4 regions of the Acidovorax radicis genome follow, and region 4 is predicted to be linked to each of the others. Evidence: predicted binding sites of a transcription regulator. Region 4 holds the regulator's gene; each other region holds the start of a gene.
The links. The regulator FNR, encoded in region 4, switches genes on or off when oxygen is low (the NO sensors DNR and NnrR bind a similar motif). The targets are predictions, from matches to a motif close to TTGATNNNNATCAA.
Positions count from the first base shown of each region.

Region 1: a site for FNR is predicted at 1,905-1,918, ahead of KI609_RS13320 (universal stress protein). Genes of this name have one in related genera too.
Region 2: a site for FNR is predicted at 1,348-1,361, ahead of ubiM (5-demethoxyubiquinol-8 5-hydroxylase UbiM). Genes of this name have one in related genera too.
Region 3: a site for FNR is predicted at 1,079-1,092, ahead of KI609_RS00365 (hemerythrin domain-containing protein). Genes of this name have one in related genera too.

Region 1 covers NZ_CP075184.1:2,919,772-2,923,246, reverse strand. The annotation lists gene KI609_RS13335 (EAL domain-containing protein) at 1-132, shown strand, start outside; gene KI609_RS13330 (hypothetical protein) at 445-951, shown strand; gene KI609_RS13325 (2OG-Fe dioxygenase family protein) at 1,058-1,843, shown strand; gene KI609_RS13320 (universal stress protein) at 2,000-2,437, shown strand; gene KI609_RS13315 (Bug family tripartite tricarboxylate transporter substrate binding protein) at 2,635-3,475, opposite strand, start outside.
Region 2 covers NZ_CP075184.1:131,606-135,080, forward strand. The annotation lists gene ubiM (5-demethoxyubiquinol-8 5-hydroxylase UbiM) at 1-1,290, opposite strand, end outside; gene KI609_RS00595 (hypothetical protein) at 1,477-1,911, opposite strand; gene KI609_RS00600 (acetoacetate--CoA ligase) at 2,221-3,475, shown strand, end outside.
Region 3 covers NZ_CP075184.1:81,051-84,525, forward strand. The annotation lists gene KI609_RS00360 (methyl-accepting chemotaxis protein) at 1-628, shown strand, start outside; gene KI609_RS00365 (hemerythrin domain-containing protein) at 1,152-1,730, shown strand; gene KI609_RS00370 (alkene reductase) at 1,792-2,916, opposite strand; gene gstA (glutathione transferase GstA) at 3,337-3,475, opposite strand, start outside.
Region 4 covers NZ_CP075184.1:3,283,944-3,287,418, reverse strand. The annotation lists gene ccoG (cytochrome c oxidase accessory protein CcoG) at 1-214, shown strand, start outside; gene KI609_RS15015 (FixH family protein) at 299-583, shown strand; gene KI609_RS15010 (hypothetical protein) at 644-937, shown strand; gene fnr (fumarate/nitrate reduction transcriptional regulator Fnr) at 1,009-1,731, opposite strand; gene hemN (oxygen-independent coproporphyrinogen III oxidase) at 1,921-3,303, shown strand; gene KI609_RS14995 (sulfite exporter TauE/SafE family protein) at 3,309-3,475, shown strand, end outside.

The sequences.
Region 1 (3,475 bases), 360 kb from region 4:
GGTGTGGAAACCGTGGAGCAGCGCGACATGTTGGCCAGCCTGGGTTGCCACACCTGGCAGGGCTACCTTTTTGGGCGCCCTGGCCCCGCTGCCGCATTGCGTGCGTCGGTGGCCCCGGTGCCCGTGCCTTGATCTCACCACCGGTTCAAAGCAATCGGTTCAAAGCAAAAGGTCTTGCCTGAAAAAAGCCCCGTTGCATTGGATGCTGAGTTTGCTTTCATTGTGATAGCGGAAGGCGCTTGCATATCAAGCGTTACAGGCTGTTTTGGCTTACAGAATTTCACAGATTGGTTGCGCCCAAGGCGCGGTAGTATCTGTCGCCATTGGCTGACATCTTTTCTGCACTTCCTGGGCTAAGGTACAGCAGCCTTTGTTACAAATACAGGCTGGCACACTGATCCACACCGCTCGAGCCTTCGGCGAGCCAGTCATCTGGAGTCCCCCATGAAAAACACCACCATCACCACGATCCGCCTTCTTGTTTCCGGAGCCGCTGCTGCCCTGCTGCTCGCTGCCGCTGGCGGTGCCCATGCACAAGCCTATGTCAATGCCACGGTGGGGGGCGAGCTGGCGCCCGGCGTGTATGGCCGCATCAATATCGGCAATGCGCCACCGCCGCCGCTGATCTATGCCGAGCCCGTCATCATCCAGCGCCCGGCTGTCATGGTGCCTCGTGCGCCCATCTACCTGTATGTGCCGCCAGGCCACGCCAAGAACTGGGGCAAGCACTGCGCCCGTTACAACGCCTGCAATCAGCCCGTGTACTTTGTGCAGGAGCCGCCACCACGGCGCGGCAACCCATACCCGGGCCCACGCGGGCGTGATGACCGCCGCTGGGACGATGACCGCCGCCACGGCGGCGGCAAACACGACCGTTACAACGGGCGTGGACATGGCCGAGGTGATGACCGCGGTGAAGGGCGTGGCAAGGGCCACGGCCACCGGGATTGAGCGGGGCCTGCGCGCCACGCCCTCTTTGACGAACGCCGGTGGGCGTTCGTTGGCAATGCGCCATCACCGCAGGCGGCCCAGCGCCTGCGGTTAAGCTTGAGCCCCTATGGCCCAAGTCACCTTTTCCCCTCCGTTCACCACCCCTTCCGATGTTGTCAGCCAGCTGCGCCAGGGCGGTTATGCCGTGCTTTCTCCGGCGGCCGTGGCCCAATGGGTGGGTTGTGATCTGTCAGAGTTAATGGGCCTCAATGGCGACTGGGCGACGCTGCCGCCCGATGATTTCTTGAAAGACGGTGGCCGCTATCGCCGCCGGCGCCACGCCTGTTTTGTGGTGCAGGATGGGCAAGCCCGGCAAGTGCCTCACCGCGCTCACTGGCAGCCCGTGGAGTACAACGCCTTGCACGGTGGCATGGAGCGCTGGTTTGCCCCCATGGAGCCCACCACGGTGGTCAAGCCGGTGTGGCAGCGGCTGCTGGCCGCGCTGGCCGGGGTCTCCGACGCCGTGTTTGCGGGCGCGGACGCACCCGCACCGTGGTTTGTGGAGGCGCACCAGTTCCGCATCGACACCACGGACGGCATCGGCCGCCCAACGCCCGAGGGCGCACACCGCGATGGTGTGGATCTGGTGGCGGTGTTCCTGGTGGGGCGAGAGGGCGTCAAAGGCGGGGAGACGCGTGTGTTTGAGGCCGCGGGGCCTGGCGGCCAGCGTTTCACGCTCACGCAGCCGTGGTCGCTGCTGCTGCTCGATGATGCCCGCATGATCCATGAGTCCACCCCCATTCAGCCGCTGGCCGACGGTGGCTACCGCGACACGCTGGTGGTGACCTGCCGGCGCGGCAACTTCCAGGGCGCTGAGGTGATGGGCCCAACACCGGCAACGGCGAATATCTGACGGAACCCGCTTTCTGGCGCCTGGGCCGACCCCGTCGCCATGGCGGATGAGTGCCCCTGATTTGATACGGATCAAGATGCCGGGTATGGTGGACGTTCACACTGGTGTTCAGCCGGGCCACTAGCCCGCTCACCATTCAACCCAAGGAGAAGCACCATGTTCAAACACATTCTGGTTCCTGTCGACGGCTCCAAGACCTCGATGCTGGCCGTATCCAAGGCCGCAGGCCTTGCCAAGACCTTCGGCAGCGCCGTGACAGCGGTGTATGTTATCGACCCGTATCCCTTCACTGGTGTGGGCGCCGATTTCGCTTATGGCCAGGCGCAGTACATCAGCGCAGCCACGGCCGAAGCCAATGCAGCACTCGACGCCACCAAGAAGGCGATGGCAGAGGCTGGTGTGCAGGTGACGGTCGTGGTGGGCGAGGGCCATGCGGTGCACGACGGCATCTTGCGCGCGCTGGAAAGCACGGGCGCCGACCTCATCGTGATGGGCTCGCACGGCCGCCGTGGCCTGGAAAAGCTGGTGCTGGGCAGCGTCACGCAGCGCGTGCTGGGTGTGGTGCATATCCCGGTGCTGGTGGTCAGGGACTGAGCGCCATTGCTCCATGACAAACGGCTCCGAAAGGAGCCGTTTTGCATTTCAGGTCTCAATGATGCCGCGCATCACCCGCAACCCACCACTGTCGTGGACTAGGCGCGCCTCAAACCAGTGCACCCGTGGAACTGGCTTAGCCAGGCCACCGGGTGCGTCCCCCTCGGGGGAAGGCGCCCCAGGCGCCTCAGGGGGGGTTACTCGATTTTTGCGCCAGAGGCTTCCACGATGCCCTTCCACTTGGCGTAGTCGGTCTTGAGCAACGCGCCGAACTGTGCCGCCGACATGGCCTGTGGCTCTGCGCCCTGGGCCTGGATGGCGGCCTTCATGTCGGCGGTGGCCAGCAGCTTGTTGATCTCGGCGTTGAGGGTGTTGACCACGCTCGCCGGGGTGCCTGCGGGGGCCAACACGCCATACCAGGTGCTGACGTCAAAGTTCTTGAAGCCTGATTCAGCCACGGTGGGCACGTCGGGCAGCGACGAGCTGCGCTTGGCCGACGTCACGGCCAAGGGGCGCAGCTTGCCGGACTTGATCTGACCCATGGCGGAGGGCAGCGAGGACACCAGCAGGTCCACGTTGCCGGCCAAGGCATCCATCAAAGCGGGGTTCGAGCCCTTGTAGGGGATATGGCTCAGCTTCACGCCCGCCGCCTTTTCAAACAGATCGCCCGCCAGGTGGATGGACGTGCCGTTGCCGGGGGAGCCATAGGTGATGCTGCCGGGCGCGGCCTTGGCTGCGGCCACCACATCGGCCAGGGTCTTGAACTTGGAGTTGATGCTGGTGGCAATGACCACGGGCGTGTAGGCCACGTGGGCCACGGCGGTCAGGTCCTTGGTGGGATCCCAGGGCAGGTTCTTGTAGAGCCAGGGGCCGATGACCAGGTTGTCCTTCTGGCCCATCACCAGGTCGTAGCCCGTGGGCGCGGCCTTGACCGCTTCGGTGATGCCGATGGTGCCACCCGCACCCGCCCTGTTGTCGACCACGACCGTCCATTTGGCGGTTTCGGTGAGTTTGGTGGCCACCAGGCGCGAGAGGATG
Region 2 (3,475 bases), 1.8 Mb from region 4:
CCCAGGCGCCAGCAACCGCGTCCACGCGGGGGCCTTGCCTGTCAGCTGTCCCACGATGGCGGCCTGCAGCGGCGGCAGGCGCCGGGCTCCCTGCAGCACCAACTGCCGCAGCAGGCGCGGCACCGGGCGGGCGTCGGTGTACAGGCGCACGATGGCATTGGTGCCCTGGTAGATCGGCCAGGCGTGGCGGTGGTGCGCCCGGGCGTACACGGCCAGGGCATCGGTACTGCCGATGTCCTGCCCTTGCTGGCGTGCGCTGACCAGGGCGGCGGTCAACCGCTCCACACCGGCCAGGCCCAGGTTGTAGCCATGCGCCGTGACCGGGTGCATGCCCACGGCGGCATCGCCCAGCAAGGCACAGCGGTGGCCTGAAAAACGCTGTGCATACGTGGCCACCAAAGGGTAGGCGTGGCGCTCGCCTTGCAGTGCCATGGGGCCGAGGCGCCCGTTGAACTGCGCTTGCACCTGGGCGGCGAAGGCCTCGGGGCTCAGCGCCATCAGGGCGGCGGCATCGGCCGTGCCCGCAGTGACCACCACCGAACACAGGGGGTGCCCGTCGGGTGCATCGGGCAGCGGCAGCACGGCCAGCGTGCGTTCGTAGCCAAAACACTCGTGCGCCACGTTGCCATGGGGCAGGGTGTGGCGCATGCGGCTGACAATGACCGTGCGGCCAAAGTCGCTCATCTGTGCACCAATGCCCAGCTGGCGGCGGGTGGCCGAGAAGCGGCTGTCGGCCGCCACCAGCAGCGGGGCGCACAGGCGCTGGGGCTGTGCGGGTGTGGCGGGCACCGCGTCACTTGCCGCGCCCACGGGCAGGTAGTCGAGTTCGGCTTGGGCCCCCTGCGTGGCCACGCGTGTGACCTGGGCGTTGCTGATGATGTGCACGCCGCGGGTGCGCGCCGCCACCTCGTAAGCGGTGCGGCGCAGCGCGAAGTTGGGCACGATAAAACCCAGCGCACCGTGCCCCGTGGTATCCGAGGCACCGGGTGCGCCCGGGGTGTGCAGCTGCAAGGCGCTGTGCAGCCCCACAGGGCCGTCGTGCACCTGCGCTTCGCGGATTTCACCGACCTCGTGGGCGGCAAGGCCCGCCCAGCTGCCCAGCCGCTGCAGGGTGTCTCTGCTGGGGTGGGTCAGGGCAATCTCGCGGCCATCAGGCGCGGGCGCGGCCAGCGCGCTGTCGCTCTGCTGCTCGACCACGGTGGTGGCAAAACCGGCCTGGGCGAGGGAAACGGCCAGCGACAGGCCGGCCGGGCCTGCGCCGACGATGAGGACGTCGCTGTGTGGAGTCATGGCACAAAACAAGGGAAAAGCAGCGGGCCATTGTGGGCGCCTGTGGCGCACAACGGTTTGCCCTGCATCAAGTCGCGGCGCCTGGTTTGCTATGTAATCAATAGCTGCTTGCGCTTATGGATAAAGCGCTGGAGGCCAAAAATGCCCAAATGTGGCCGCAACAGCCCCGAGCGCCGCTGTGCCGACTCAGGCTTTTGCCGTCTTGCGCGGCGTTTTGGTGGCTGATTTCTTTTTGGCCGGACCCGACTTCTTGCCGCGCAGATGCAGCCCCCAGATGACCAGCAGGCACAGGTAGGCCACGGGGATGCTGTACGCCGCAAAAGCCGCCAGCGACAGCGGCGGCGCGGTGATGGAGCGCGGGTTGGCCATCGTCTCCAGCAACTGGCGCGTGCCGGTGCCCAGCGTGGGCGTGGCGTGCTGGCTGCCCGAGCGGGCCATGAGGGCGCCCATGAAGGTGAAGAACTCCATCAGCAGCGCGCCGATCAGAAAACAGGCCAACAGGGCCATCAGGTGCGCAAACGCCCGCCGGTTGCCCTTGGCCAGAAAAACAAGCGCCGACACCAGCCACAGTGCAGGCAACAACAGGGCCAGAACGGGCCAGGCGGACAGGAGCATTTGCATCAGAGCGACGGGCCAGGGGCCCCACAAAAAAATCGACCACAGCGCGCATGCGCGCATTCCCGGCCACGGGGGTGCGCTGGCAGGGCGCAACCACGCTGCCCCGGTGCCACGCCCCCGCCGGGCCGTGGCGCGAAGTATAGGTACCTGCCACACACCTGGCACGTGCCTGCGGACGGGGACTTTTGGCGCGTGCGGTCCGCAGGCCATCTGCCCTGCACATTCCGCATGGCCCGTCGCGTGGCTTGCCATGTCAATTCGGAGACGGCGTGGCGTGGTCAACACCCCAGCGCGCTGGTACGCTGCGTCGCCATGGAGACAAAACAAAACACCCTGCCTTTCATTCCCCAGATCCGCCTGTACCAGAACTGGCTGCGCGACACGCGTGGCCTGCAGTTCGACAGCTACGACGCCCTCTGGCGCTGGTCCACCACCGATCTCGACGCCTTTTGGCAAAGCATCTGGGACTACTTCAAGCTGGAGTCGCCCACCCCCCACACCGCCGTGCTGGCCAAAAACACCATGCCCGGCGCGTTGTGGTTCCCAGGCGCCCAGGTCAACTACGCACGCCAGGCGCTGCGCCATGTGGATGCCGCGCATGCCGCAGGCCTGCCCGCCATCATCAGCCGCAATGAAAAAGGCCACCACCGCGAACTGAGCTGGCCCGAGCTGCGGCGCCAGGTCGCGTCGCTGGCCCTGCACCTCAAGGCCCAGGGCATCCAGCCCGGCGACCGCGTGGCCGCCTACCTGCCCAATGTGCCTGAGGCCATGATCGCTTTCCTGGCCACGGTGAGCATTGGCGGCGTGTGGAGCATCTGCGCGCCCGACATGGGCACCCACGCGGTGCTCGACCGCTTTCGCCAGATCGAGCCCAAGGTGCTGATCGGCGTGGACGGCGTGAGCTACGGCGGGCGCGACCACGACCGCCGCACCGTGCTGGCCGAACTGCGCGAGGCCCTGCCCAGCGTGCAGCACGCGGTGTTGCTGGGTAACCTGGATGCTTCTGTTTCGATAGCTGGTTGGGCAAGTTGGACAAGCGCTACAGCCCGAAATGATGCTGAAAACGCCGCCTTTGAGCCGATGTGGCTGCCGTTTGACCACCCGCTGTGGATCGTCTATTCGAGCGGCACCACAGGGTTGCCCAAGCCCATCGTGCACGGCCACGGCGGCACGGTGCTGGTGGCGCTGCAGCTCAAGGTGCTGCACAACGACATCGGCTGCAGCTACGAGCCCAACAGCTTTGGCGAGCGCTACCACTGGTACAGCTCCACCGGCTGGGTGATGTGGAACGCGCAGCTCAGCGGCCTGTTGTCGGGCACCACCTGCGTGATCTACGACGGCAACCCCGGCAGCAGCAAGGACCACCCGGACTGGGGCGTGCTGTGGCGCTTTGCGGCCGAGACGGGCGTGACCTTTTTCGGCGCGGGCGCGGCGTTTTTTGCCAACTGCATGAAGGCGGGCATCACGCTCAAGGACTATGGCGACCTGAGCCGCATCCGCGCGCTGGGCACCACGGGCTCGCCGCTATCGCCCGAGGTGCAGCAATGGGGCACGGCGCAGTTCGAGG
Region 3 (3,475 bases), 1.8 Mb from region 4:
GCAGATGGCCACACACGGCGGCGGTGTGGTGCAGCAAGCCGTGGCCAGCATGCACGAGATCTCCACCTCCAGCCGCAAGATCGGCGACATCATCGGCCTGATCGATTCGATTGCCTTCCAGACCAACATCCTCGCGCTGAACGCTGCGGTGGAGGCGGCGCGTGCGGGCGAGCAGGGGCGTGGTTTTGCTGTGGTCGCGAGTGAAGTGCGCAGCCTGGCCCAGCGTTCGGCTGCAGCGGCCAGCGATATCAAGGGCCTGATCAACAACAGCGTGACGGCGGTGGACGGTGGCGTGCGCCATGTGGAAGAGGCGGGCACTGCGATGAAGGACATTGTCAGCAGCGTGCAGCGCGTGGGCGACATCATTGGCGAGATCACGGCCGCCGCGTCGGAACAGTCCGCAGGCATTGGCCAGGTGAACCAGTCGGTGGGCGAGATCGACCGCATGACGCAGCAGAACGCGGCGCTGGTGGAAGAGTCTGCCGCTGCCGCCGAGTCGCTGCGCGAGCAGGCGGCCCGCCTGTCGCAGGTGGTGCAGCAGTTCCGGTTGGCCGATGGTGGACAGGCAGGGGGCATGCACCCCATGGCACTGGCGGCACCGTCGTCGGGCCCTGGCATCGACCTCTAATCCGCCATCAAGGCGCATGCGCCATGGCGCTCCAAGCTGCGTAGGGCGGCCCAGCAACGCGAGCAGCTCGATGCAGACACCATCGGCAAAGACGATTGCTGCGAGCTGGGCCGTTGGCTGCATGGCAAGGGGCGGGGCTCCTATGGCCGGGCTGCCGGCCTTCCAGTCGCTGGTAGACCGGCACCGCGAGTTCCATGAGGTGGCGGGCGGAATCGCCAGAACAATCAACCGGGGCGCCTATGGCGAGGCGGAAGATGCGCTGGCGGCAACACACGGTTCTTGCAGGCCTCCAGTGCCGTGGGCGCGGCCATCGTTCGGCTTCGCAACCAGATTTGATCGGGTGATCGGCATACCCTGGTGCCTGCAGCAGGCACCAGCCGGGGCTTGCTGAACACCGCCAGGGGCAACGCGGGAGCCCTGTTGCCGGCTTGGGCCCGGGCACCTCAACCCTTGATCTGTATCAGGCCGCTGGAGGGCCCGTGGTGGCACCCTTGCAGCCTCGTGTCATCTTGGAGAGTGCGCCATGCCGTCGATCAGTCTGCGAACCATTCGTGAGGAGCATGCGTCGCTGGCGGCGGTATTGCACTCGCTGCGTTTGATGATGGACCAGGGCCCGGGCGACGAGCCCGCTGCGTTTTTTGACGTGATGCGGGCGATGTTGTTCTACATCGACGAGTTTCCCGAACGCCAGCACCACCCCAAAGAATCGCAGTGGCTGTTTCCCAAGGTGGCGCAGCGCTCCCCCGAGGCCGCTGAGATGATTGCGCAGCTTGATCGCGACCACGCGGGCGGCGAGTCAGCGGTGCGCGAGCTGCAACATTTGCTGCTGGCTTGGGAGCTGATGGGCGATGCACGCCGCGAGGCATTTGCGCTGGCGCTGGAGACTTACATCCGCTTTTACCTGGAACACATGCGCCTGGAAGAAACCGTGGTGTTGCCTGCAGCGCAGCAGCACCTGGAGCCCGCCGACTGGGCCACGATTGACGCGGCGTTTGCCAGCAACTTCAATCCGCTGGCCGCGGGCCAGACGCGCGACCCAGCCTATGACCGCCTGTTCACCCGCATCGTGATGCGGGCGCCCAGCCCTATAGGGCTGGGTTAGGTCTTGGGTGAGGGCTGTGCGCTGCTTTGCACGGCCCTGATGCGAAGGCAGTGCCTGCCCGTTACTTGGATGCTTTCAGCTTAGGGTAGTCGATGTAGCCCTTAGCGCCACCACCGTAGAAGGTGCTCTGGTCCCACTCGTTCAGGGGGGCCTTGCTACGCAGTCGTTCGACGAGGTCGGGGTTGGCGATGTAGAGCTTGCCAAACGCCACGATGTCTGCCGAGCCATCCGCCACTGCCTTTTCAGCCATTGCGCCGTCGTAGGCGTTGTTGACCATCCACGCACCCTTGCCACCGGCTGTGCGGTAGGCGGCCTTGAGCGCGGCATAGTCAAAGGGGCGGTCAGGCAGTTCGCGGGGGCCGCCGGTGGCGCCTTCGATGATGTGGATGTAAGCCAGGCCCATGGTGGCGAGCTGGCGCACCACGTGGTCGAACAGGGGCTGCGGGTCTTCGTCCACGATGTCGTTGGCGGGCGTGACGGGCGACAGGCGAATGCCCACCTTGCCATGGCCCACGGCGTCGGCGACGGCACGGGTCACCTCCAGCAACAGGCGCGCGCGATTGACGATGCTGCCGCCGTAGTCGTCGGTGCGTTGGTTGGCGCCGGTTTTCAGGAACTGGTCGAGCAGATAGCCGTTGGCTCCGTGGATTTCTACGCCGTCAAAGTCGGCTGTTTCCACGGCGTTGCGCGCCGCAGCAGCAAAGGCGTGCACGATGCCTGGCAGCTCGGACGCGTCAAGCGCGCGGGGGTGCGATGTGGGCACAAAACTGCCCTTGCCCGTGGCACGGTCGATCAGATAGGTTTTGGACTTGGCAATGACGGCCGAGGGCGCCACGGGTGCGCCGTTGTCGGGTTGCAGATCCGTGTGCGAGATGCGGCCCACGTGCCACAGCTGCGTCACGATCTTGCCGCCCGCCTCATGCACGGCCGCCGTCACCTTTTTCCAAGCATCGAGTTGCTCGGTGCCATACAGGCCCGGCACGTCGGCATAGCCCTGGCCTTGGTGGCTGATGGCGGTGGCTTCGGTGATGAGCAGGCCGGCGCTGGCGCGCTGCGCATAGTAGGTGGCGGTGATGTCTGCGGGCACGGCGTCGGGGGCCCGGTTGCGCGTGAGCGGTGCCATGGCAATGCGGTTGGCCAGATGCAGGTCGCCGACCTGGATGGGATCGAAAAGGGAGGTGGACATGCGGAGTTTCTTTCTTTCGTGCAGTGGCTGCAGGGGGCTGAACAGACAGTAAGTAAGAACGTGAACAGGTTCTTAAGCCTATTCGCAAACGCCTCGGCTTGCAGTGGGCGCGTGTAACAAAGGTCAAGGGATTTGTGCTATCGCAAGGTTCGCAGGGCAGCGCAGGGCGCTTGGCGTGCGGGTAAGCAGGCGAACGGTGATGTGTTGGCCGGTGGCAATGAACACGGCCGACGCATTGGGCTATCTGCTCGGGGTCCTGGTCACGCCGTGGCGGCTGCGGCGTGTGGCGCACGGGGTGGTGTTGTTGACCGGTGCGGTGATGGCTACGGTCTTCATGGGCCTGAGCGGGTTTTCACCCAGGCCGCGCCGTTGCTTGTGCAGCGCTTGCTGGCGGGCGGTGCCAGCATACGCTGTAGCGGCTTATTTCAGCAGGCCTTCGGCTTTCATCGCCGCTTGCACGGCGGGCCGAGCGCCCACGCGGTCGCGGTATGCCGCCAGATTTGCCAGCCCGGAGATGTCCAGGTTGGTGGGCTGGGTCCAGTTGGTCACGGTAAACAGA
Region 4 (3,475 bases):
TTATCGTATCAGTGCCCGTGGTTTGGATGCGCTGGAGGTTGCCTCGGATACCGATGTGACCATCAGTGCTGCGGATTCGCGTTGGGTGGCTGTCAGGTTGCAAATACCGTATGGAGCTGCTGAGCCAGGCTCGCACACGGTGTATTTTGATGTGCAAGCGGTTGGAACTGGTGCCCACGTGACGGAGAAATCTGTTTTCCTCGTGCCACGTTAACCAGCTTGCAAGTCCCCACCACCCACTGGTTTAGCTGCCAGGTGGTGGTGGTGCCCATTGAGATGTTTTGAGGAGTAGATTGCCATGTCGTCAACCCCTGTTGCCGCTGTATCTGGTGCGTTACCTGCTGCACCATGGTGGAAGTTTGGTCACGTATGGCTCGTGATTGCCGGCCCTGCCATTGTGGTCGTGGCGGGTTTCGTCACTCTGTGGCTCGCTATCGCGCGGCCCGATCCGGTCGTGGCGGAGGATTACTATCAACAGGGCATCGAAATCAACAAGACGCTGAAAGCCCCTGAGAAAAGTCTCGCACCTGCCATGAAAGGGCGTAACCATGCCGCGACCCCGGTGCAAGATCAACCCCGCTGAACACAAAACACCGGTCATGCCCCCATGCGGCAGGCCCTATGAAAAAGAGACGGGATGTATATGTGGACGCAACGCTTGATGTGGATTGCATGGCCAGCATTTCTCATGGCAGGGGTGCTGGAGATGCTCGTTTTTGCATTGGTGGATCCGCAGGATCTGCACTGGTTTGGGCAGCCCTTAGCGCTTTCTAGGGAAGGGGTCTATACCCTGGCCTTTTTTATATTCTGGATCATCACAATGGCCAGTGGCGCATTGACGACGCTGCTGTCATTGTCCCCGTTCGAGCTGAACCGCTGTCCTGTGCCTAACGGTGAGCGGCCAGACGACTGTCGCAAGACAAATGCATGTTCCTGATGCACTATTGAAAATACCAGTCATGGGCTGGAGCCCAGCCTACCGGCAGGAATCTCGCTACCCAGACTGGGTCAATGGCATGCCTGTTGGCTATTGACGATGCGTTTGAGCGCCTCGGTATCCAGTATGCGGACGTGCCGCTGTTTGACCTCCACAACGCCTTCTTCCACAAATTTGGAGAACGTCCGGCTGACGGTTTCGAGTTTGAGCCCGAGATAGCTTCCAATTTCTTCACGTGTCATGCGGAGCACGAGTTCAGACTGCGAAAAACCGCGAGCGTGCAGGCGTTGAACCAAATTCAGAAGAAACGCAGCAAGACGTTCTTCCGCACGCATGCTGCCAAGCAGGAGCATCACGCCGTGCTCGCGCACGATTTCGCGGCTCATGATCTTGTGCACATGGTGCTGCAGGGCCGTGACCTCTCGGGACAATTCTTCGATGCGGTCAAAGGGCATTACACAGACCTCGGCGTCTTCGAGTGCAACGGCATCGCAGGTGTGGTGATCATTGACGATGCCGTCGAGACCGATGATCTCGCCAGCCATCTGAAAACCGGTAACTTGGTCGCGGCCATCTTCAGTGGCGACACAGGTCTTGAAGAAACCCGTTCGGATGGCATACAGCGAAGTGAATGTTTCGCCATTGCGAAACAGCGTGCCGCCCCGTTTTATCTTGCGGCGAACAGCAACCACTTCGTCGATGCGCTGGAGCTGCTCTTCATTCAAGCCAACGGGCATGCACAGTTCCCGCAGATTGCAGTTGGAACAGGCGACTTTGATGGTGAGCGGGTTCATAAGCACGTGAACTGGTTGGGGTGTCAAGCGCTATACGAGCGCCGCACGAGATGGCATGGTCTCAACCGCAATGGTACGGGTGACGTGCATCAAATTGTCGCTGTTTGGCACATGCGATCAATTGATGCAGGTCAAGGACGGGCAGCTAAGGGTACGGCACAGTTTGGATGTACGCAAGGATATCTTCTCATGACCGCTGTTTCGCCTGATCTTCTGCGCCGTTTCGACGTGCCAGGGCCCCGCTATACCTCTTATCCGACCGCCGACCGTTTTGTTGAGGCCTTTGGGCAAGATGAATACGTCCTTGCCCTCGAACAACGGCGGTCCGGGACGATGGCGAAAGCGTTGCCTTTGTCCCTGTATGTGCATATTCCGTTCTGCGAGTCGCTGTGTTACTACTGCGCATGCAACAAGATCATCACCAAGCACCATGATCGCGCCGATGTTTATCTGCGATATCTGAGCCGTGAGATTGATCTGCACACTGCACATTGTGGTGGCGGGCAGGTGGTAAGCCAGTTGCACTTGGGTGGTGGCACGCCAACATTCCTGTCCGACGCGGGCCTGCGCGAACTCATGGCCATGCTCAAGCGCAGTTTTGCCTTTGCACCGGGTGGCGAATACTCCATTGAAGTTGATCCGCGCACTGTCAACGCCGAGCGCTTGGCGCTACTGCACGAGCTGGGTTTTAACCGGCTGAGTTTCGGTGTGCAGGATTTTGATGCCGAGGTGCAAAAGGCGGTGCATCGCATACAACCGGCAGAGCAGGTGTTTTCTTTGGTGGAATCAGCGCGTTCGCTGGGCTTCGACTCGGTGAATGTGGATCTGATCTACGGGTTGCCTCGCCAAACCCCAGAGTCTTTTGATCGCACGTTGGCACAGGTCGCACAGTTGCATCCTGACCGTATTGCGCTCTACGCCTATGCCCATCTCCCTGAGCGTTTCAAGCCGCAGCGACGCATCATTTCGGCGGAGCTGCCAACGGCGTCAAGCAAGGTATCGATGTTGTCGCGCTCGTTGGATGCGTTCATGGATGCCGGATACGTGTATGTCGGCATGGACCATTTCGCGCTTCCGACGGATGCGCTGGCTATTGCCAAGCGGCAGGGGCGCTTGCATCGTAATTTTCAGGGTTACAGCACCCAACCAGACTGCGACCTGATTGGACTTGGGGTGTCTGCCATTGGCCGGGTTGGCGCCACTTACAGCCAGAACTCCAAAACGCTGGATGAGTACTACGACTTCCTTGACCAGGGGCGTCTTCCTGTCGTGCGCGGGCTCGCGCTCACGCGGGATGATTTGGTGCGGCGCGCTGCAATCATGGCGTTGATGTGCCAAGGGGAGTTGCTGTTCGAGCCCATGGAGCAGGCGTGGCTCATCGATTTCCGCAAGTACTTTGCCTCAGAGATTTCGCAACTCGAAGGCATGGTGGAGCAAGGTCTGGTCACTGTCGGTTCTGAAGGGATTGAAGTGACCGCGATGGGCTGGTTTTTTGTTCGCGGCATTGCGATGGTGTTTGACCGCTATCTGCAGGTGGACCGCAATCGCGCACGGTTTTCGCGCATCATCTGATGCCTATGCTCACTACGGTTGTCTGGACTGCTTTGCTGATGGGGCTCGCGGGCGGGTCTCATTGCCTTGTCATGTGCTCGGCGCCGTGTGGGGCTTTGGTCGGTAGTGGGAAGAAGGTGACCACATTGACGTCGGGCGGTGCCGCTGCGCCGCAGATCGTGCGCTGGGCGCA